2 regions of the Achromobacter sp. KK8 genome follow, and region 2 is predicted to be linked to the other one. Evidence: predicted binding sites of a transcription regulator. Region 2 holds the regulator's gene; the other holds the start of a gene.
What was found. The regulator NrdR, encoded in region 2, represses ribonucleotide reductase genes. The targets are predictions, from matches to a motif close to CACNANATNTNGTG.

Region 1 (11,358 bases), 2.5 Mb from region 2:
GAACAGCTCGTACAGGTCCAGTTCCTTCAGCTCCTTGACCACCGCGGGCGGCAGGTCCGCCAGCGTGCCCAGGCCGCCCGGTTGCGCGGCCAGTTCGGCCAGCACCTCGGCGCGCCAGGCCGGATCGTGCGAGGCGCTGTGCTCGACCACTTCGCGCTTGGGCGGGAACAGGCGGGCGCAGATCACGCCCGCCAGCACGCAGCCGGCCAGGCCGGCCAGCATGGCGTAGGCGTGCGCCAGTTCGGGCGAGGCGACCTTGTCGCGCAGCCAGCCGCTGGCGGCGTAGAAGCCGGCCACGCTGACGGCGATGCCGATGGCGATGGCCCACGCCAGGTGGCGCAGGTCGACCGTGTCGTTCCATACTTCGGCCAGGCGTCCGGCGGACGCCTTGCTGTCTCTTTCCATGTCTGTCTCCTTGATGGACGGGCGGCGCGGGAGGTTCCCGGCGCCGCCTCTGTTCTTGTGCGGCCGGCGTGCCTGCGCCGGCCGTTCCGCGCCGTCAGGCCGGTTTCCGCAGTTCCTCCAGCAGCGCCAGCGCGCGGTCGGCGCGCACGTCCTTTTCCTCGGCCATGCGGCGGGCCAATTGGTCGACCTCGGCGCCCACCGCGCCCACCGTCAGCGCGATGTTGCGCGCGTGCAGCGCCATGTGGCCGCGCTGGATGCCCTCGGTGGCCAGCGCCCGCAGCGCGCCCAGGTTCTGCGCCAGGCCCACGGCCACGGCGATCTCGCCCAGTTCCTGGGCCGAGCGCACCGCCATGATCTTGAGCGCCAGCCGCGCCAGCGGATGGGTCTTGGTGGCGCCGCCCACCAGGCCCACCGGCATCGGCATTTCCAGCGTGCCGACCAGGGCGCCGCTGGCGTCCTTTTCCCAATGCGTCAGCGAGGTGTAGCGGCCGTCGCGGCAGGCGTAGGCATGGGCGCCGGCCTCGACCGCGCGCCAATCGTTGCCGGTGGCGACGATGACCGGGTCGATGCCGTTCATGATGCCCTTGTTGTGGGTGGCGGCGCGGTACGGGTCGGTGGCGGCGAACACGTAGGCGTCCAGCACGCCCTCGATGATCTCGGCGCCGCTGCGGTCCTTTGTGTCGAGCGTTTGCGGCGTCAGGCGCACGCGGGCCCGCGACAGGCGCAGGTCGGCCAGGTTGGACAGGATGCGCAGCCGCACCGTGCCGCCGGTGATCTCTCCGACCAGCGGCGCCACGGCCTCGGCCATGGTGTTGACGGTGTTGGCGCCCATGGCGTCGCGCACGTCGACGATCAGGTGCAGCACCAGCATCGGGCCGCGCGGCGTGTCGGCGAACACGTGCGCCTCGATGTCCTGGCAGCCGCCGCCCAGGCCGATCAGCACCTGGTCGCGGCTGTTGGCCAGCTTGACGATGCGCTCGCGTTCGCGCAGCAGGGCCACGCGCGCGCCGTGCGGATCGGTCAGGCCCAGCACCTGCACCTGGGCGCGCATCAGCGGCCGGGTGCTGGAGGTTTCGAAGCCGCCGTTCTCGCGCGCCAGCTTGGCCATGAACGAGGCGGCCGCCACCACCGACGGTTCTTCCACCGCCATCGGCACCAGCACGTCGCGGCCGTTGACCTGGAAGTTGCCGGCCACGCCCAGCGGCAGCTCGAAGGCGCCGATGACGTTCTCGATCATGCCGTCGGCGCGGTCCAGGCCCAGCGCGCCCGGTTCGGCCAGTTGCTGGCGTTCCTCGGGCGTCAGGCCGGCCGCGTCGGCGATGGCGGCGAGGCGTTGGGCGGGGGTGAGGGCGCGGAAGTTGGGCAGGCGTGAATCGGCCACCATGGCATGTGTCTCCATCGGAAATCTAAGAATTGGGTGGCCAGATTCTAGGTAAACTGTACCGGCATTCAGAGGTACAGTTTGGGCGAACAGTACCATCGCACTGCACCAATTTTCGACTTTTTCCCGCTGGAAACCACGCCGTGGACGCCGATAACTCCCCGGGCCGCGCCCCGCGCGCCGCGCCCATCGCCGAAAGCCTGGCGCGCCTGATCGGGCGCCAGATCGCCGAGGGCGTCTACCGCCCGGGCGATAAATTGCCATCGCTGCGCGAGCTGGCGCAATTGCACCGCTACGCCAAGAACACCGTGGTGGTGGCGTTCGAGATGCTGGTGGCGCGCGGGCTGGTGGAACCGCGCCGCGGCTCGGGCTTCTACGTGCTCGATACCGGTCCGGCGCGGCGCGCCGCCGACGAGGAGCCGGGCCAGTTGAGCCGCGCCATGGACATCGTCTGGCTGATGCGCGAGCAGCTCAAGACCCAACCAGACGCCATCGCCGCCGGCGACGGTTTCCCGCCGGTGGAATGGCTGGCCGACATGCGCATGGACCGCTATCACCAGAAGGTGGTGCGCACCGGCCTGGGCACGCTGTTCCGCTATGGCAGCCGTTTCGGCTACGCGCCGCTGCGCGAGAGCCTGGTGCGCAAGCTGGGCGACGTCGGCATCAGCGCGGCGCCGTCGCAACTGGTGTTGACGCACGGCGCCAACGAGGCCATGGACCTGGTGATCCGCTATTTCCTGCCGCCGGGCGCGGCGGCGCTGGTGGACGATCCGGGCTACTACCCGCTGTTCGGCAAGCTCAAGCTGGCGGGCGTGCGCATGCTGGGCGTGCCGCGCCTGGCGGACGGGCCTGACCTGGCGGCGCTGGAGGCCTTGTTGCAGCGCGAGAAGCCGCGCCTCTTTTTCACCCAGTCGCTGGCGCACAATCCCACCGGTTCGGACATCTCGCCGGCCAAGGCCTACAAGCTGCTGCAGCTGTCCGAGCGCTACAACCTGATCGTGGTGGAGAACGACCCGCTGGCCGACTTCAAGCCGACCTCGGCGGTGCGGCTGTCGGCGCTGGATCAGCTGGAACGCACGGTCTACATCGGCAGTTTCTCGAAGTCGTTCTCGGCGGCCTTGCGGGTCGGCTTCATCGCCTGCGGCGCGGGCCTGGCCAGCGATCTGGCGGACCTGAAGGCGCTGGTGCACGTCAGCAGTTCGGAATACTGCGAGCGCATGGTCGACGTGATGCTGCGCGACGGCCACTACGAACGCCATCTGGTGCGCCTGCGCCAGCGGCTGGAGGCGGCCACCGGCGACGCGCTGCGGGTGCTGGATTCGCTGGGCGCCGAGGTCTACGCGCGGCCCACCAGCTCGCTGTACCTGTGGTCGGCGTTTCCGGGCGTGGACAATTCGCTGGCGCTGGCCCAGGACCTGATGCCCGAGAAGGTCATCATGGCGCCGGGCCGGGTGTTCAGCGTCGACCCGACCGCCGTGTCGCCGTGGTCGCGCTGCAATGTGGGCGCGGTGGCGTCGCCGCGCTTTCACGCGGCGCTGGCGGCGCGCCTGGGACGCGCCAGCGCTCAGCGGTAGGCGAATTCCTCGAACCAGCCGCGCAGCAAAGCCTGTGCCTGCGTGCCCAGCAGCCGCGCCGGCGGCGTGCTGGGGCAGCTGCGCGCGCCCTGCACCGCGAAGCGCTTGACGCCGCGCCGCGCCAGTTCGCGCGCCAATCCCAGCAACCGGGTCTCGTCGAGCCAGTCGGGATGCCAGGTGATGCGGCATTCGAAATCCACGCCGGCCGTCAGCAACTGCGTCAGGCAGGCCTGCGCCGGGCGGTGCGAATCGCGCCGGCCGGTGATGTCGTCATAGCCCTGCGCGTCGGCCTTGATGTCCAGGCCGACCCAGTCCAGGTAGCGCAGCACGTCGGCCAGCCGCAGCGGATAGATGCCGGCCGTGTGCAGGCCGATGCGATAGCCCATGCGCCGCGCCTCGCGGATCATCGACGGCAGGCGCGGCTCGCTCAGCGGTTCGCCGCCGGAGAACACCACGGCGTCCAGCAGCCCCTGGCGGTTGTCGAGGAAGGCGCGCACGTCGCGCCAGTCGTAGCGCGCGTTGCGCGTCTGCAGTTCGGGGTTGTGGCAGTAGTGGCAGCGCCACGGACAGCCGGCGATGAAGATGACGGCGGCCAGCGTGCCGGGCCAGTCCACGGTGGAAAACGGCGTCAGCCCGCCCACCGCCGGGGAATGGCGCGGCAGCGGCTGGGCCGCCGGCCGCGGCGGCGCGGCATAGGCCATGCGCGGTGGGTGGCGGGCGGGGGCGGCCTTGCGGCCGCCGGCCGCTTCAGGCACGTTGTTCGACGAAGAAGCGGCGTTCATTGAATTCGCCTTGTTTGCCGGTATTGAAGGAAGACACGGGGCGGTGGTAGCCCATGACGCGGGTCCAGACTTCGCAGCGCACGCGCTGGCTGTCGTCCAGGCGCAGCGCCTGCGGGGCGGCGGCTTCGGGAGAGATCACGGTTTGCATAACGGCTCCTTGGGGAAAGGCCGGGCGGGGATCGCCCGGGGAAAAAAGCGGTCGACAGCGGCGGTCAGGCCGGCGCGCAGCAAGACGCCTGCCTGGCCAGCAATTCGGCGTCGCACTTCGGGCAGAACTCGTGGTGCCCGGCCAGATAGCCGTGGTTCGGGCAGATCGAGAACGTCGGCGTGACGGTGATGTACGGCAGCCGGAAATTCGACAGCGCGCGCCGCACCAGTTCCTTGCACGCGCTGGCCGACGACACGGCCTCGTTCATGTACAGATGCAGCACGGTGCCGCCGGTGTACTTGCCCTGCAGCGACTCCTGCAGGGCCAGCGCCTCGAACGGATCGTCGGTGTGGCCCACCGGCAGCTGGCTGGAGTTGGTGTAGTAGGGCTGGGCCTCGGTGCCCGCCTGCAGGATGCCGGGGTAGCGCTTGCGGTCTTCGCGGGCGAAGCGGTAGGTGGTGCCTTCGGCGGGCGTGGCCTCCAGGTTGTAGAGGTGCCCGGTCTCTTCCTGGAACTCGGTCATGCGCGCCCGCACCCGATCCAGCAGGCGCACCGCCAGCGCATGGCCGGCCGGCGTGGTGACGTCCTCGGCGTCGCCGCTGAAGTTGCGGATCATCTCGTTGATGCCGTTCACGCCCAGCGTGCTGAAGTGGTTGCGCAGCGTGCCGAGGTAGCGCCGCGTGTACGGGTACAGCCCCTGGTCGATGTAGCGCTGCACCACCTTGCGCTTGGTTTCCAGCACGTCGCGGCCCAGGCCCAGCAGGTGATCCAGGCGCGCCATCAGCGCTGCCTCGTCGCCGCGGCAGGTGTGGCCCAGGCGGGCGCAGTTGACGGTCACCACGCCCACCGAGCCGGTCTGCTCGGCCGAGCCGAACAGGCCGTTGCCGCGCTTGAGCAGCTCGCGCAGGTCCAGCTGCAGGCGGCAGCACATGGAGCGCACCATGTGCGGCTCCAGATCGGAATTGAGGAAGTTCTGGAAGTACGGCAGGCCGTAGCGCGCGGTCATCTCGAACAGGCGCTCGGTGTTGGGATGGTCCCAGTCGAAGTCAGGCGTGATGTTGTAGGTGGGAATCGGGAAGGTGAACACGCGCCCCTTGGCGTCGCCGGCCATCATCACCTCGATGTAGGCGCGGTTGATCATGTCCATCTCGGCCTGCAGGTCGCCATAGGCGAACGGCATTTCCTCGCCGCCGACGTAGGGGATCTGCTCCTTCAGGTCGGCCGGGCAGGTCCAGTCGAAGGTCAGGTTGGTGAACGGCGTCTGCGTGCCCCAGCGGCTCGGCACGTTCAGGTTGTAGATCAGTTCCTGCATGCTTTGCTTGACCTCGGCGTAGGTCATCGCGTCGCGCCGGATGAAGGGCGCCATGTAGGTGTCGAACGAGCTGAAGGCCTGGGCGCCGGCCCATTCGTTCTGCAGCGTGCCCAGGAAGTTGACGATCTGGCCGATGGCCGCCGACATGTGGCGCGGCGGCGTGGCCTCGATCTTGCCAGGGATGCCATTGAAGCCTTCGGTCAGCAGCTGGCGCAGCGACCAGCCGGCGCAATAGCCGCTGAGCATGTCCAGGTCGTGGATGTGGATGTCGCCGTCGCGGTGGGCCTGGCCGGCCTCGGGGGTGAAGACGTTGGACAGCCAGTAGTTGGCGGTGACCTTGCCGGCCACGTTCAGGATCAGCCCGCCCAGGCTGTAGCCCTGGTTGGCGTTGGCGTTGACGCGCCAGTCGCGCTGTTCCAGGTATTCCTCCATGGCGCTTTCCACGTCCACCAGGGTGTGGCGCAGCGCGCGCAGGCGGGCGTGTTGTTCGCGGTAGACGATGTAGGCGCGGGCGGTGCGCCAGTAGCCGGCCTTGACCAGCGTTTCCTCGACCTGGTTCTGGATGGTCTCCACGCCGGGGCAGACGTTGCCTTCGGCGGCCAGCGCCTCGATCACCGCGCCGGTCAGCGCCTGCGCGACGTCGGCGTCCAGTTCTCCGGTGCCGCGGCCGGCGGCGGCGATGGCCGCGGCGATCTTGTCGCGGTCGAATGCGACGACCCGGCCGTCGCGCTTGAGGATGTGTTGGAGTTGCATCGCTGACACCATATGTTGTGGGGTAGGAAAACTCTACCACCACCTATGGTGTCGAAAGCCCGGCTATCGAGGCGTTTGTCGGCTTGTCTTGATGCCGGTCAAACGGCGCCGGCCGGGCCGGCGCGGACGCAATGCGGCCCTAGAAACCCAAGCCGACCCCGGCCAGCGAGATCACCAGCGCCAGGGCGGCGGTGCCCATGGCCGGGCGCGGCGACCACGACAGCATGCCGACCCACAGCAACGCGCCGGCCGACAGCCAGCCCAGCCAGGCCACCACGCCCACGGTGTTGCCCCACAGGCCGACGCAGGGCAGCAGCGCCAGCAGCAACAGCAGGATGCCCGCGCCGCGCAGCACGCGGGAATGGCCGGCCGAGGGATCGCGGCCCCAGACCTGGTCGTAATGGCGCGGCATCGCCAGGCTCAGGCAGGCCATGCCGGAATAGGTCAGCAGCAGCGCCATGGCGATGCCGAAGGCGTCGTTGAGATTCATGCCGTGGCCTCCCGCGAAGCGCGCGTATCGCGCGGCGGCGGCGCCGACAGCGGTTTGCGGCCCAGCCGCAGCGCGGCCCAGCCGGCCGCCACGCCTATGGCCACGGCCGTCAGTTCGACCCCGGCGCTTTCCCAGTCGCCGCGCGCGATCTGCGCCAGCGGATGGTCGCCCAGCGTCATCAGGGACAGCAGCGGCAGCAGCAGGCACAGCGCCGACAGCAGGCCCAGCTGCCACAGCCAGGCGCGCCGCGGACTGCACAGCCAGGCATGGGCCAGCGTCAGCGCCCAGACGATGAAGAAGGCGCGCAGTTCCCAGCCGGCGCGCTGCGGCAGCGACACCGGCAACAGCCGGTTGGCCCACAGGTAGGCGACGCAGGCGATCGCCAGGCCGGCCAGCGCGGCCACGTTCAGGCCTTCGATCAGGCGGTAGACGCGCGCGGTGGCGGCGCCGAATTCGTCGCCCATCCGGTTGCGGCGCTTGACCATGAACAAGACCGCGCCGGTGCCCATCATGGCGCTGCCGGCCAGGCCGCACACGAAGTACAGCCATTTCATCGCCAGTCCGCCGAACTTGACCATGTGCAGGTCGGACATCACCTGGCGCGTCAACGGCGCGGCGCCGCCCTCGACGCCGCCGGGGGCGCGCAGGCGCAGCAATTGACCGGTGGCGGCGGAGAATTCCGCCATGCCGGTGGTGCTGCTGATATGGACGTTCTGGTCGGCCTCCTCGTTCCAGCCATAGACCGCGATCCGCATCGAGCCGTCTTCGGGGTTGTTGATGACGATGGCGCGCGCGGTCTGCCCGATCAACCGTTCGGCGCGCGCGACCAGCGGTTCCAGGGCCGGCACGGCGAGCGCGGTGCCGGTCAGCGGGGGCTGGTCTTCGCGCGCCAGTTCGGCCAGGTACAGGCGGGCGGCCTCGGCGCCGGGGCCATAGGTCGCCGCGATGGGCGCTGGCATCAGCGTGAAGGCCGAGATCACGATGCCGGTATAGGCAATCATGAACTGGAAGGGCAGGGTCAGCACCGCGGTGGCGTTGTGCGCGTCCAGCCACGAACGTTGGCCCTTGCTGGCGCGGAAGGTGAAGAAGTCCTTGAAGATGCGCTTGTGCGTCACCACGCCGGAAACCATCGCCACCAGCATCGCCATGGCGGCGAAGGCCACGATCCACAGGCCCAGGGGCTGCGCGTGCAGGTTGTAGTGGAAGTCGACGAAGTGGTCGCCGCCGAAGGTGGCGCGGCCTGCCTCGTGGCGGTCCTCGTCCAGTTCGCGGCCGGTCTCGGGGTCGAGTTCGGCGTCGGCATATGCGCCGTTCGAGTCGAACCAGTAGGCCACCAGGCCGTTGTCGTGGTGGCGGTTGACCGGCCAGATCTCCCACATGCCGGCGCCGGCGTGATGCCGCGCCATGTACTGCACCGCCAGATCGAGCCGGCGCGCGCGATCCACCTTCACGGGCTCGCGCGCCGCCGCCTCGGCCTCGGCCGCATGGTGCTCCGGCGTCATCCAGTGGGTGATGGGTTCGGCGAACACCGCCAGCGTCCCGGTCAGGAAGACGGCGAACAGCAGCCAGGAAAACCACAGGCCGACCCAGGTGTGGAGCCAGGCCATGGACAAACGGAAACTGGGTTTCAGAACGCGCCTCTTTCTTCTATCGACGCCGCCGCGAGCCCTGCCGCGGGTCTTTTATTGAGAATGGTTCCGATTCTAGTCGAAATGGGGTCGGAATAGGACGATTCCCGACGCCATCGTGCCGGCGGATCGTGGCCCGCCGGCGCCCGCGCGGGGCGGGCGCTTCAGTCCAGCTTGATGTCGGCGCGCCGGCCCACTTCGCCGAAGGTCTTGAGTTCCTGTTCCATGCGCGCGGTGAAGGCGGGGCCGTCCAGGTAGACCGGCTCCAGCGCCAGGTCGGCGATGGCGCGGCGTACCTGCGGGTCGGCCATGATGTCCGCGACCGCGCGGTTCAACGTGTCCAGCACCGGCGGCTGCGTGCGAGCCGGCGCCACCAGCCCGTACCAGCCCACCATCGAGACGCCGGGCAGGCCGCTTTCGATGAAGGTCGGCACGTCCGGCAACTGCGGCACGCGGTGTTCGCCGGTGACGGCCAGCGCGCGCACCTTGCCCGCCTTGACCTGCGGCGCGGCCGACGACACGGTGTCCACGCCCAGCGCGATTTCGCCGCCGATCAGCGCGGTGATGAACTGCGCGCTGCCCTTGTAGGGCACCGGCGTCATTTTGGCGCCCGCGGCCTCGGCGAACATTTCACCCACCAGGTGCGGCGCCGACCCTGGACCGAAGGTGCCGTACATCAGGCCGCCGCCGGCGGTCTTGTCGCGCGCCAGCTCGGCGGCCTGTTGCGCGGTCTTGGCCGGCAGGCTGTTCTGCGCCAGCAGCACCACCGGCGCCAGGGCCACGATGGCGATGTGCTCGAAGCTGCGGCGCGGATCGTAGGGCAGGTCGCGCTTGAGCGCCGGCAGCACGGTGTAGGTGGTGCTACCCGACAGCATCAGCGTGTAGCCGTCGGGCTGGGCCTGCGCCACGGCGTTGGCGCCGATGACGGTCGAGGCGCCGGGCCGGTTCTCGACGATCACGGCCTGGCCCAGCTTGCCCGACAGCCGGTTGGCCAGCAGCCGGGCCACGGCGTCGGTGGCGCCGCCGGGCGTGAACGGCACCACCAGCTTGATGGCCTGTTCGGGATAGGCGGCGTGCGCGGCGGGGGCGGCCAGGGTGGCTTGCAGGGCAAGGGCCGAAAGGCAGGCCAGCGCGGCGGCGCGGAGTCGGGCGATCATGGAAGAGTCCGGTCAGGAGGGAGAGGAATCGGTTTCGGCGGCGGCCTGGCGCAGCGCGGCGCCCTGGTCGCCCAGGTCCCAGAACAGGCCCGCCATGATGGCCAGGCCCTCGCGCGCCACGCTGCCCAGCAGATGCTCGTTGGGCGCGTGCTGGGCGCAGGCGGGGTAGGAATGCGGCACCCACAGCGTGGGCAGGCCGAGCAGGTCGGCGAAGATGTCGTTGGGCAGCGAGCCCCCCAGGTTGGGCAGCAGCGCCGGGCGCTGGCCGGTGCTGCGCTCGATCGAGGCGGCGGCCCAGCGTACCCAGGGGTTGTCGGGCGACAGGCGGGTGGCGCCGGCCTGCATGCCGACGCGGACCCGCACGTCGGCAAAGCCGGCCGCGTCCAGATGGGCGCGCACGTGCTGCTCGAGCGCGCGCCAGTCGGTGCCGACCACGAAACGCAACTGGCACCAGGCCGTGGCGACGGGCGGAATGGCATTGACCGGCTTGGCCGGATCGCCGGCGCCGAAGGTCAGCACGTCCAGGCTGTTCCAGCCGAACACCTGCTCCGAGGGCGACAGGCCGGGCTCGCCCCAGTCGTGGTCGATCGCGGGATCGTCGGCGCCGCCACCTACTTCCAGGTCCGCCAGCGCCGCCACCACCGGCGCCGGGATGGGCGGCGGCCGCAGGCCCGGCACCAGGATGCGGCCACGCGCGTCCACCAGGGAGGCGATGGCGTGCGACAGGACGATGGCGGGATTGGCCAGCAGCCCGCCCCAGTTGCCCGAGTGGTAGCCGCGTTCGCGGGCGCGCAGGCTCAATTCGAAGTTCACCGCGCCGCGCGAGCCCATGAACAGGGTGGGGCGGGCGGCGGCCAGGCGCGGGCCGTCGCTGGCAATGAAAACGTCGGCGGCCAGCGCGTCGCGCTGCGCTTCGCAGAAGGCGGCCAGGCCGGGCGAGCCCGCTTCCTCGCCGGTCTCGATCAGCCAGGTGGCGTTGAAGCCCAGTTTGCCGTCGCGCGCCCGCAGCACCTGGCGCAGCGCGGCCAGGTTGATGGTGTGTTGCCCCTTGTTGTCGGCGGTGCCGCGCCCGTACCAGCGGTCGCCCTCGACCCGCAGGCGCCATGGATCGCGGCCGGCTTCCCACTTGGCCGCATTGCCGCGCACCACGTCGCCATGGCCGTACAGCAGCACGCCCGGCAGCGCCGGCGCTTCGATGCGCCGCGCCACCAGGATCGGCAGGTCGACGCCCGCCGGGTTGGGGTGCACATGACAGGTGAAGCCCAGCTGTTCCAGCTGCGGCGCCAGTTCGTCGTTCAGGTAGGCGTGCTGGCAGGCGGCCTGGCCGGGCTCCTCGCTTTCGGTCTGGTAGGCGACGCGGCGGGCCAGTTCGGCCTGCAAGGTGCCGTCGTCATAGGCTTGGGTGGCGTGGAGGATGGCTTGTTCGCGGATCACTGCGGTCTCGGGGTAGCGGCACAGGCACAAAGTTATTACGCTTATGCGCATGCCACAATTAGATAATTCGCATTTGATCGTTGCCATTTAGGCAATGGCTTGGGGAAGCTTGCCATGATTTCGCTGGGCCTGAGGTATTTCCTGGAGGTGGCGCGCTGCGGCTCCATCGCCGGCGCCGCCGCCGCGCAGCACGTGGCGGCCTCCGCCGTGAGCCGCCAGATCGCCAAGCTGGAGGACGAGCTGGGCATTGCGCTGTTCGAGCGCCAGGCGCGCGGCATGGCATTGAGCGAGGCC
Region 2 (11,358 bases):
AGGCGGACACGCGCGCCTGGAGCCTGCCGACCTGGCGCGCGGTGCTGGCGCGCCACCCCCTGACGCCGGCGCTCGCGGTCGCGGCCGCTGCGCCAGGGCCGGGCGGGGCGCGCGACGTGTTGCTGTCCAACCGTGGCAACACCGATGCGCCGCTGCCCTTCATCGTCAGGCTGGACGCCCGCTGCCGCGCCGCCGACGGCATCAACGGCTATACCCTTGAATATGATCGGCAGGGCGGGTATCTTCGGCGCGCGCGGGATGGCCTGCTGCGCGCCGGCGCCGAACGCGCCATAGGATGGATCCGCTGTGACGCCGCAACCCCGAGCTTCCATGTACAACCGTAAATCGCTGATCGCCGCCTTGCTGCTGGCCGGCGCGGGCATCGTCATTGCCTGCGGTCCCGACTTCCCGCCACAGCTGCTGGACGACCGCGCCGGCACGCTGCAGGGCACGCCCGCCAATTCGTTCGCCTACGAGGCGATGCGCCTGGTCCCCGCCACGGACTCGCTGCGCGCCAATGAATCACCACTGCTACCGGACGGCAGCTACCGCTCCGACGCCATCCCGGAAGCCTACGACCCCGCGCTCACCCCGGCACAGCTCGACCAGCTGCGGTTGATGCGCACCCGTCCGGACGGCGAGCAGGCGTACGCCGCGGGCGCCGGCCTGCCTGAAGCGGTCCGCCTCTATGCCGCGGCCGCGGTCGACTACCACACAGCGCCGCAGGCCCCGCACGAGCAGCGCTGGGAACGGGCGCGCCAGCGCCTGCGGGCAATCCTGGCGCTGCCCGCCGAGCAGGCGGCGACGCGCAGCGTCTGGGCCGCCTACATGCTGGCCGAAACCGGGAACCCGGGCACGGCGGCGCAGGACTATGCGCGCGTGCGCGAGATGGCGCTGCAAGGCGCGCCCGATCCGCTCGGCCTGGCCGTTGCCAGCTACGGCCAGCAGGCGCGGCTGTCGCTGACCGGCAGCCTGGGACAATGCGCGTATGAAGACGTGGTCAATGCAACGCCCTGCCTGGACGCCATCGCCCCGGCCAACCTGCATCAGGCGGTGCGCCTGTACGCCGCCCAGGCCGCCCGCGACTCGATCAGCGGGCGCGAATCGCTGCGCCTGATCGCCGACTGGGCGCTGGCCTCGGCGGCGCGAGCCGGCCGCCTGATCGACGACCCGGTGGGCCAACGCCTGCTGGTGGCGTATGGCCTGGCCCGTATCGGCGATATCGTCGACGGCAAGCCGGACAGCGCCCGCGACCCGTTCGCCAACTTCGAACAGACCGGCCGCCTGAGCCTGGCCGATGCCGCCGGCGGCGCGCCCAACGTCGCGCCCAACCCGGCGCTGCAATCGCTCGTGGCCGCGTTGCAGACCCAGGACCCGCAACGCATCGCCGATGCCGATCGGGTCGCGGCGCTGGCCTATCGCGTGGGCCGCTACGATCTCGCCCAGACCCTGGCCGGTCGGCTCGACACGGCATTGGCCTGGTGGGTGCGCGCCAAACTGGCCATCCGCCGCGGTGACAACGAACTCGCCGCCCAGGCCTATGCCCGCGCGATCGCGGCATTCCCGCGGGCCGATGGCAGTCTCGAACCTGGATCGGCCTCCCTGCTCAAGGCCGAACAAGGCGTGCTGTCGCTGTCGCGCGGCCAGTACGTGGAAGCGCTGGACCAGCTGTACCGCGCCGCCGCGGGTCGCGACGGCGCCAACCCGGACGATGAAGGCTGGCCCCTGTCGCCCTACTGGAACGACGCCGCCTACGTGGCCGAACGCGTGCTCACGACCGAGGAGCTCAAGGCCTATGTCGACCGCCTGCCGCCGGACGCGCCGGCGCCTGCGCGTCCGGCCGGCTTCAGCCGCTATACGCCCGAACAGTTCTATCAATGGAGCCGCCTGAACCCCCCGCCCGCGCATGACCGCCTGCGCCAGCTGCTGGCGCGGCGCCTGGTGCGCGAGGGCCGCGTGGCCGAGGCCCTGCCCTACTTTCCGGCCGACTCCGATCCGCGCTTTGCCAGCGGGGGCTACGACGACGGCGCATGGAAGATCCAGGAGTCCGACGTGCGCCAGCGCGCCGCCCGGTACGGCGACGCCCTGCGGACGGCGGGCAGCGCCTGGGGCCGCACCGCCCGTGCCCAGGCCTGGTACCAGGCGGCAACACTGGCGCGCCGCGACGGCATCCGCATCATGGGCTATGAACAGGGCCCGGACTACGCCGTCTATGACGGCAACTATTCAGCCGGCGCGGGTCGCGACGCCAACCCGTGGTGGCGCGAAGCCCGCGCCGACGCCGGCATGCCGCTGGATACCCCGTTGCAGCGCGCCGAGGCCGACCTGCCGGGCCCCTATGTGACACAGGAAGAACGCAAGCGCTATGCCGCCAGCGAGGCGCGCCCCAACGTGCGCTACCACTACCGCCAGATCGCCGCCGACTACGCGATGAAGGCGGCCGACGAACTGCCCAGCCGCTCGCAGGCCTTCGCCGCCGTGCTGTGCCGCGGCGCGCGTTACGTCATCGACGACACGCCGGAACGCGCCTCCGCCATCTATCTGCGCTACGTGGACCAGGGCGCCCGGGTGCCCTTCAGCGACACCTTCGGCCGCGAATGCCCTGAACCGGACTTCCAATCGGCCGCGCGCTTTCACTACATCCAGGCATGGAAAGCCTGGGAGCGCGCGCGCCAGCAGCATCCCGGCCTGTTGCTGGCCGGCGGCCTGCTTGCGCTGGCGGCGCTCGGCGCCGCGCTGTGGGCCTGGCGCAGCGCCACCCCGGCGGCCCGCGGCGGCAAGCGCTAGGGCGTCTGAACGGCGGGCAATTCGACCCGCCGCAACAGTCCGCGCCAATGCTCCGGCACCCGGGCGCGCACGCGCAGGTCTGCCGCCACCCGCTGCGCCTCGATGAATTCGTAGCGCGGGGCGGCGTCCAGCCGCTCCAGCGGCGGCAGCCTGACCACGCCGGCGGCGTCGCCCAGCAACATCGGCGCCATATATATCAGCAGTTCGTCGACGCAGCCGGCCGCCACCAGCGCGCCGCTCAAACCGGCGCCGGCCTCGACGTGGACTTCATTGAACTGCTGCGCGGCCAGCCAGCGCATCATCGCCGGCAGGTCCACGCGGTCGGGCTCGGCGGCGGGCATCGACACCACGCGGACGTTCCTGGCTTCCAGCCGCGCCTGCTTGGCGGCGTCGACCCGCGCCGTGAACACGATGACCTCGCCGCCGTCGAACAGGCGCGCGTCCTCGGGAATCTCGAAGCGCCCGTCGACCACCGCCCGGCGCGGCTGGCGCGGCGTCTGCACGCTGCGCACGGTCAGTTGCGGATCGTCCTTGAGCACGGTGCCGATGCCGGTCAGCACCACGCAGCTGCGCGCGCGCCACAGATGCCCGTCGGCGCGCGCCTCGGGGCCGGTGATCCATTGCGACAGGCCGTTATGCAGGGCACTGCGGCCATCCAGCGACGTCGCCATCTTGAGCCAGGTCCACGGCAGCCCGCGGCTCATGCGCGAAATGAAACCGGCGTTCAGGGCCAGCGCCTCTTCGCGGCAGATGCCGGTGGTGACGGCGATACCGGCCTGGCGCAGGCGCGCCAGCCCCTTGCCATTGACCAGCGGGTTGGGATCGCCGATCGCCACCACCACCCGCGCCGGCGCAGCCGCCAGCAAGGCGTCCACGCAGGGCGGCGTGCGGCCGAAATGACTGCACGGCTCCAGCGTGACGTAGACGGTGGCGCCCGCCACCGATTCGCCGCGCGCCTGCGCGTCGCGCAGCGCGCACACTTCGGCATGCGGGCCGCCGGGAGGCTGGGTGGCGCCCTCGCCCAGCACGCGGCCATCGCGCACGATGACGCAGCCCACCCGGGGGTTGGGCGCGGTCGAGTACATGACGGTCTGCGCCAGGGCCAGGGCGCGCCGCATCCAGGACAGGTCGTCGGATTCGCTGGGGTTCTTCATCATGCACGGATTGTATGTCCGCGGCGGATCGCCGGCACGCCGCGCTTGCCGTCCCGCGCCGGCGCGCTATGATCGTTCAAGCGGCCCGGCAGTCATGTCCGTTTTGGGCCGATGCTGGTCTCGGGACGGCCTCGCCCCGCCGCCGGGGCAGGCCCACAATACGCCACGTATCTCTCGAAATCCCAAGGCACGGAGCCCGCCGCCATGAAACAAGCATTGATCGTCATCGACGTCCAGGATTCCTTCCGCCAGCGTCCGTTTTGGGACGAGTCGGAATATCCGGCATTCATCTCGCAACTCCAGGGCCTGATCGACGCCGCCCGTGCCCGCGACATCCCGGTGCTGCAGGTGTTTCACACCAGCGCCGCCAACGATCCAGCCAACCCATTCTCGCTGGCCTCCGGCCATGTCAAGACATTGAAGGAACTGCGCATCGAGCCCGACGCCGTGTTCCACAAGACCGTGCATTCCTCCCTCTACGCCAAGGACGCCGACGGCGCCACGCTGCGGGACTGGCTGCGCAAGCACGGCATCGAGGGCGTCATCGTCAGCGGCATCCGCACCGAACAGTGCTGCGAGACCACCACCCGCCACGCCAGCGACGACGGCTTCAAGGTGGTGTTCCCGACCGACGCCACGCTGACTTTCGCCATGCAAAGTCCGTCGGGCAAGCACTACACGCCCGCCGAGATCCGCGACGCCACCGAACTGGTGCTGCAGGGCCGCTTCGCCCGCATCGCCCGCGCCGCCGACGTCTTCGCCGACGCGCAATAAGGACGCGCCGCCATGATTCCCGTGTACTTCGTGTTGCCGCGGGGAATCGTGCTGCTCGACGTGGCCGGGCCGGCCGAGGCGTTCCGGGTTGCCAACAAGCTGTGCCCGGACGCCTTCGCGCAGCATTTCTGCGGCCCCTCGACCGAAGTGGAAAGCGGCATTCCCGGCCTGCACCTGGCGCGGATCCAGCCCCTGCCCCAGAAGCTGCCGCCCGAGGCGCTGGTGATCGTGTCCGGGGTGGTGGGCAAGCACATCCGCCTGGACGAGCCCGAGGCCCGCGTCATCATCGACTGGCTGGCGGCGCGCCATCCGGTCGACGGCTTCACGCTGATGACCGTCTGCGCCGGCGCCCTGTTCGCCGCCGCGGCCGGCCTGACGCGCCAGCGCGAATGCACCACGCACCACAGCTGCCTGGCGCAATTGGCCGACATGGATCCGTCCGCCCGGCTGCACGACAACCGCATCTTCGTCGAAGACGGCAACCTGGTCAGCAGCGCCGGCATCACCGCCGGCATCGACCTGGCGCTGCACATGGTGTCGCGCCACTGCGGCCCGCGCGTGGCCAGTGAAGTGGCGCGCGACATGGTGGTCTACCAGCGCCGCGCCGGCACCGACTCGGCCCTGTCGCCCTGGCTGGAACACCGCAACCACATGCATCCCGGTGTGCACCGAGTCCAGGACGCGGTGGTGCGCAACCCGGCGGCGCCGTGGTCGGCGCAGTCGCTGGCCGAGCAGGCCCACACCAGTTCGCGCCACCTGACGCGGCTGTTCCGCGAGCACGCCGGCTGCACGCCGATGGACTACCTGTATCAGATACGCGTGGCGCTGGCGCGCGACATGCTGCGTGAAACCCGCTTGAACCTGGAGATGGTGGCGGAGAAATCCGGATTCGGCTCGGCCCAGCACCTGCGCCGCGTGTGGCGCCGATTCCAGCCGCAGACGCCCAGCATGGCGCGGACACCCGCGCTGTAGCGCGCCTTGCGAGTCAATCCGCGACCCTCAGGCGCCGCGCGGCGCCCTCATTCCTTGCGCAGCTTGGCGGGCAGCACCGGCCCCTGCATCTCGCGGATCGCCTCGACGAATTCGCCGATGTCCTCGAAGCTCTTGTACACCGACGCAAAGCGCACGTAGGCCACCTTGTCGAGCTTGCGCAGCTCGTTCATGACCAGTTCGCCGATATGCCCGGAAGCCACTTCGCGCAGCCCGCTGGCCAGGAGTTGTTCCTCGATGCGTGCGACGGCGGCGTCCACGTCCTCGGTGCTGACCGGGCGCTTGCGCAGCGCCAGGCTCAGGCTGGCGCGCAGCTTGGCGGGATCGTAGTCGCTGCGGCTGCCGTTGCGCTTGACCACGGACGGCATCGCCAGCTCCACCCGCTCGTAGGTGGTGAAGCGCTTGTCACAGGACTGGCAGCGGCGCCGGCGACGGATGGCGTCGCCCTCTTCCGAGACACGGCTGTCGACGACCTGCGTTTCGGAGTTGCCGCAAAATGGACACCGCATGTGTGATCCCTGAAAACACGGAAAGCAATAATTCGCCCATATTGTAACGAGGCGACAGTCGATCCGTGGCGACTATGACAAATTCGTCCCTATTATTTTTGCCATGATGACCGCCGGCGCGCAAGCGCCATTGGCCCGAAAACAAAAGGACGGCCCCTTGCGGAGCCGTCCTCGTCATGTGCCGGCGGGAAAGATCCGCCGCCGCATCACTTCTTGCCGTACACCGGCAGGCGCGAGGTCAGCTCATTGACCTTGGCGCGCACGGCGGCGATGTTGGCTTCGTCACGCGGGTTGTCCAGCACGTCGGCGATCAGGTTGGCGGTCAGCTCGGCCTCGGCTTCGGTGAAGCCGCGGGTGGTCATGGCCGGCGTGCCCAGGCGGATGCCGCTGGTCACGAAGGGCTTTTCCGGATCGTTCGGGATGGCGTTCTTGTTGACGGTGATATGAGCCTGGCCCAGCACGGCTTCGGCTTCCTTGCCCGTGATGCCCTTGGCACGCAGGTCCACCAGCATGACGTGGCTTTCGGTGCGGCCCGAAACGATGCGCAGGCCGCGCTTGACCAGCGTGTCGGCCAGCACCTTGGCGTTCTTGACCACTTGTTGCGCGTAGGTCTTGAATTCGGGTTCCAGCGCTTCCTTGAAGGCCACGGCCTTGCCGGCGATGACGTGCATCAGCGGACCGCCCTGGATGCCGGGGAAGATGGCCGAGTTGATGATCTTCTCGTATTCGGCCTTCATCATGATGACGCCGCCGCGCGGGCCGCGCAGCGACTTGTGCGTGGTCGAGGTGACGAAGTCGGCGTGCGGCACCGGGTTGGGGTACGCGCCGCCGGCGACCAGGCCGGCGTAGTGGGCGATGTCGACCATGAACAGCGCGCCGTTGTCGTGGGCGATGCGGGCCATGCGCTCGAAGTCGATGTGCAGGGCGTAGGCCGAGGCGCCGGCGACGATCAGCTTGGGCTTGTGCTCCTTGGCCAGCTGCTCGACCTGGGCGTAGTTCAGGACTTCGTTTTCGTCCAGGCCGTACGAGATGAAGTTGTACAGCTTGCCCGAGGCGTTGACCGACGCGCCGTGCGTCAGGTGGCCGCCTTCGGCCAGGCTCATGCCCAGCACCGTGTCGCCCGGCTTCAGGACGGCCATGTACACGCCCTGGTTGGCCTGCGAACCCGAGTTGGGCTGCACGTTGGCGGCTTCGGCGCCGAAGATCTGCTTCAGGCGGTCGATGGCCAGCTGCTCGACCACGTCGACGTATTCGCAACCGCCGTAGTAGCGCTTGCCCGGGTAGCCTTCGGCGTACTTGTTCGTGAGCTGCGTGCCCTGGGCTTCCATGACGGCCGGGCTGGCGTAGTTCTCCGAAGCGATCAGCTCGATGTGCTGCTCTTGGCGAACGTCTTCCTTCTGGACGGCGGCCCAGACGTCCGGGTCAGCCTTGGAGAGGGTGAGGTTGCGGTCAAACATGACGGGGGGTTCCTGAGGCGGTAAGAGAGGAGAAAACTGCGCCCGGGTGGGTAAACCCGGATAATGACGAATAGTTTACCGCGTACCGCCGCTTTCCCTGTCGCCAAAATGCCCCGAATGGCGGCAAAATTCCCGCCAAGGGCGCGAAATTTCCGCGATCCATCCGTGGCAGGAAAACCCTCTCAATCCGACTTGAGAAACTTTCATGCAAACCCAGACTTTGCTCGCCTACACCCTGGTCGCCGCCGTCAGCGTCGTCACCCCCGGCCCCGCCAGCATCCTGGCCATGCGCAATGGCGCCGCCGGCGGCCTGCGTGCCGTGCTGCCGTCGTCGCTAGGCAATATCACAGGCCTGTTCCTGCTGTCCGGCGCCGCCATGCTGGGCCTGGGCGTGGTGCTGCAATCGTCCGCCCTGCTGTTCGCCATCCTCAAGATCGCCGGCGCCGCCTACCTGATCTACCTGGGCCTGCGCCACCTGCTGGGCCGCAGCAGCGTGGCCGCGCCGCCGCCGGACAGCCAGGGCCGCCCGCCGCGCGGCGCGCTGGCGCTGTACCTGGAGGCCACCCTCGTGGCCGGCCTGAATCCCAAGCCCATCCTGTTCTTCACCGCGCTGTTCCCGCAGTTCCTGAACGCGGCCAATCCGCTGCTGCCGCAGTTCTTCATCCTGACCGGCATCTTCATGGGCCTGTCGCTGCCATCGCTGCTGGCCTACGGCCTGCTGGCGCGCCGCGCCCGCCGCCTGTTCCAGCAGCCACGCGCGCTGCGCTGGATCAACCGGGCAGTGGGCTCGGTATTCGTCGCCTTCGGCGTGGCGCTGCTGCGCCTGAAACGCGCCGGCGCCTGAAGGCGCCGCGCATCCGGCGGATGGCCGGGAAATAAAAAAGGGCCGCATTGATGCGGCCCTTTTTACTGATCGCGAGGAATCAGGACGCCGAGGTCGCCCCGATCTGCTTGGGCGCCAGCTTCGGGTTGAGCGTATAGGTGCCGGTCAGCGACGCCTGCGCCAGCACGTGCTTCTGGATGGCGCGCAGCGCGTCCTCGCCGGTGAACGAACCCTGCAGGTTCAGCGTATGGACGTCCAGCGCGTACAGCGTGAACACGTAGCGGTGCACCAGTGCGTCGTTCCAGGGCGGGCACGGGCCGTCATAGCCGAAATAGTCGCCGCTCATGTCGTGGTCGTTGGCGAACCAGGACGAGTACGAATTGATGCCCTGACGGGCATCCAGCGGCGCCAGCGGGCCGCCCTTGCCACGCGGCGTGATGCCGCTGGAAAAGGCGCCTTCGTCGATTTCGCGCATGTCGGCCGCCAGGTCGACCAGCACCCAATGGAAGAAATCGACCCGCGGCAGGTCGGCCGGCACTTCACGGCCCTCCTGGTTGACGTCGTCGGGCTTGGAGGGAACGTCCGGGTCGTGGCAGATCAAGGCGAACGACTGCGTACCCGCCGGGACGTCGTCCCAGGAAAACTGCGGGTTGTAGTTGTCAGCCAGCGCGACGTGCGATTGCGCATCGATCTTGCCGAAGGCGTAGCGCTCCGGAATCGACTCGTTATCGGAAAAAGACAAACTCGAAAGTTTCATGTCGTGCTCCTTGAAGTGCTGCGAAGGCATCCCAGCCTTGAACGTCCCTCCAGCGTATCAAAATCTTCGCGATTATGGGTTCAACTTAACACGCGCGAACTTGCGCTTGCCCACCTGGACCACGTAAGTCCCCGCAGGCAGTTGCAACGATTTGTCTTCGACCCGGTCGCCATTGACGCGCACCCCGCCCTGCTCGACGTTGCGCTGCGCCTCGGAACCCGAAGCCACCAGGCCAGCCTCGCGCAGCAGCTTGAGGATGCCGACCGGCGCGCCGCCGATGCTGACCTCGGGCATGTCCTCCGGAATCGCGCCGTCGCGGAAACGCGCCTCGAACGCGGCCAGGGCGTCCTCGGCCGCCTTGGCCGAATGGAAACGGGTGATGATTTCCTGCGCCAGCATGACCTTGGCGTCGCGCGGATTGCGGCCGCCGTCGATCTCCTGGCGCAGCGCGGCGATGTCTTCCAGCGAGCGGAACGACAGCAGCTCGAAGTAGCGCCACATCAGCGTGTCGGAAATCGACATCAGCTTGCCGAACATCGAATCGGGCGACTCCGAAATGCCGATGTAGTTGCCCTTGGACTTGGACATCTTCTCGACGCCGTCGGTACCGACCAGCAGCGGCATCGTCAGGATGCACTGCGGCTCCTGTCCATACTCCTTCTGCAGCTCGCGGCCGACCAGCAGGTTGAACTTCTGATCGGTGCCCCCCAGCTCCAGATCGGACTTCAGCGCCACCGAGTCGTAACCCTGCATCAGCGGGTACAGGAATTCATGCACCGAGATCGGGATGCCGCCCTTGAAGCGCTTGGTGAAATCCTCGCGTTCCATCATGCGCGCCACGGTGTAGCGCGACGCCAGCTGGATCATGCCGCGCGCGCCCAGCGGGTCGCACCACTCCGAGTTGTAACGGATCTCGGTGCGCGCCGGATCCAGCACCAGGCTGGCCTGCGCATAGTAGGTCTTGGCGTTGGCCTCGATCTGCTCGCGCGTGAGCGGCGGGCGGGTGCTGTTGCGGCCGCTGGGGTCGCCGATGGTCGAGGTGAAGTCGCCGATCAGGAAAATGACCTCATGGCCCAGGTCCTGCAACTGGCGCATCTTGTTGAGCACCACGGTATGGCCCAGGTGGATGTCCGGCGCGGTCGGGTCCAGCCCCAGCTTGATGCGCAGCGGCACGCCGGTGGCGCGGCTGCGGGCCAGCTTGCGGGCGAATTCGGCTTCGACCAGCAACTCATCGCATCCGCGCTTGGCAATACGCAGATCGGCTTCGACTTCGGGGGTGGTGGGGGCTTCGGAGGGTGACATTTTTGGGGGGCCGCAACGGCTTCAGCCGATAAAAAGGTGTAAAAAGTGACGAAAACTATCGAAAATTCTAGCCGAATCAGCTAGGATACCGCCCTAATCATACGCAACTGTCATATATACGCAGTTGTGCTCCGGTTACCACCCGTTGTTCACAAGATGCGCCCCGCGCCAGCCCTTGCCCCGGAAAACGTGGCGCGCGGGGGCCGTTCGTGTCACGCACCCTGCGAGCTCATGCCACCTGAGAGGGTATCTTCACGATGAATCGTGGCCTCCACGACCTGGCGAGTAGCATCAAACGCAAAGTTGCCGCCGTATTTGCGCCCGTCGAGCCCAAGCCGCATCGCTCGGGACTTTTCCGCCGCACTCTCCTCGTCACCGCCATGGGTCTGTTTGCCGGCGCCGCCGCCTTGGGCATGGTGCAGCAACCCGACCGCAGCGAACTCCCCCCGTCCCGCGTCATCCAGAGCATCCTGCCGCTGACCACCGAACAGGTCGAAGTCAGCACGCCCAGCGCCGCGCCCTACATCAGCGAAACCCGCATCCGCGCGGGCGACACGCTGGCCGCCGTGCTGCAGCGCCTGGAGCTGGATTCCCCGGACCTGCAGACCTTCCTGACCCACGACGCCAGCGCGCGCAGCATCTACAAGCTGTACCCGGGCCGGTCGGTGCAGGCCGCGACCGACGCCGAAGGCAACCTGATCTGGCTGCGCTACATCCACACGCCGGGCAACGAGGCCGACGGCCAGGTCGTCACCCGCATGCTGCACGTGGCGCGCACCGACGCCGGCTACAAGGCCGAGGAAAT

Region 1: a site for NrdR is predicted at 6,362-6,375, ahead of ACVN9Z_RS22365 (ribonucleoside triphosphate reductase). Genes of this name have one in related genera too.

Annotation. Positions count from the first base shown of each region.
Region 1 covers NZ_CM135178.1:4,819,556-4,830,913, reverse strand. The annotation lists gene ACVN9Z_RS22390 (hypothetical protein) at 1-405, opposite strand, end outside; gene ACVN9Z_RS22385 (hydroxymethylglutaryl-CoA reductase, degradative) at 500-1,789, opposite strand; gene ACVN9Z_RS22380 (aminotransferase-like domain-containing protein) at 1,930-3,360, shown strand; gene ACVN9Z_RS22375 (anaerobic ribonucleoside-triphosphate reductase activating protein) at 3,351-4,142, opposite strand; gene nrdD (anaerobic ribonucleoside-triphosphate reductase) at 4,108-4,290, opposite strand; gene ACVN9Z_RS22365 (ribonucleoside triphosphate reductase) at 4,355-6,355, opposite strand; gene ACVN9Z_RS22360 (DUF3325 domain-containing protein) at 6,495-6,845, opposite strand; gene ACVN9Z_RS22355 (PepSY-associated TM helix domain-containing protein) at 6,842-8,452, opposite strand; gene ACVN9Z_RS22350 (Bug family tripartite tricarboxylate transporter substrate binding protein) at 8,638-9,630, opposite strand; gene ACVN9Z_RS22345 (M20 family metallopeptidase) at 9,643-11,064, opposite strand; gene ACVN9Z_RS22340 (LysR family transcriptional regulator) at 11,179-11,358, shown strand, end outside.
Region 2 covers NZ_CM135178.1:2,271,377-2,282,734, reverse strand. The annotation lists gene ACVN9Z_RS10550 (DUF3142 domain-containing protein) at 1-344, shown strand, start outside; gene ACVN9Z_RS10545 (hypothetical protein) at 331-2,787, shown strand; gene ribD (bifunctional diaminohydroxyphosphoribosylaminopyrimidine deaminase/5-amino-6-(5-phosphoribosylamino)uracil reductase RibD) at 2,784-3,905, opposite strand; gene ACVN9Z_RS10535 (cysteine hydrolase family protein) at 4,146-4,715, shown strand; gene ACVN9Z_RS10530 (GlxA family transcriptional regulator) at 4,728-5,687, shown strand; gene nrdR (transcriptional regulator NrdR) at 5,735-6,214, opposite strand; gene glyA (serine hydroxymethyltransferase) at 6,421-7,671, opposite strand; gene ACVN9Z_RS10515 (LysE family translocator) at 7,877-8,515, shown strand; gene ACVN9Z_RS10510 (YbhB/YbcL family Raf kinase inhibitor-like protein) at 8,595-9,251, opposite strand; gene tyrS (tyrosine--tRNA ligase) at 9,324-10,553, opposite strand; gene ACVN9Z_RS10500 (M23 family metallopeptidase) at 10,811-11,358, shown strand, end outside.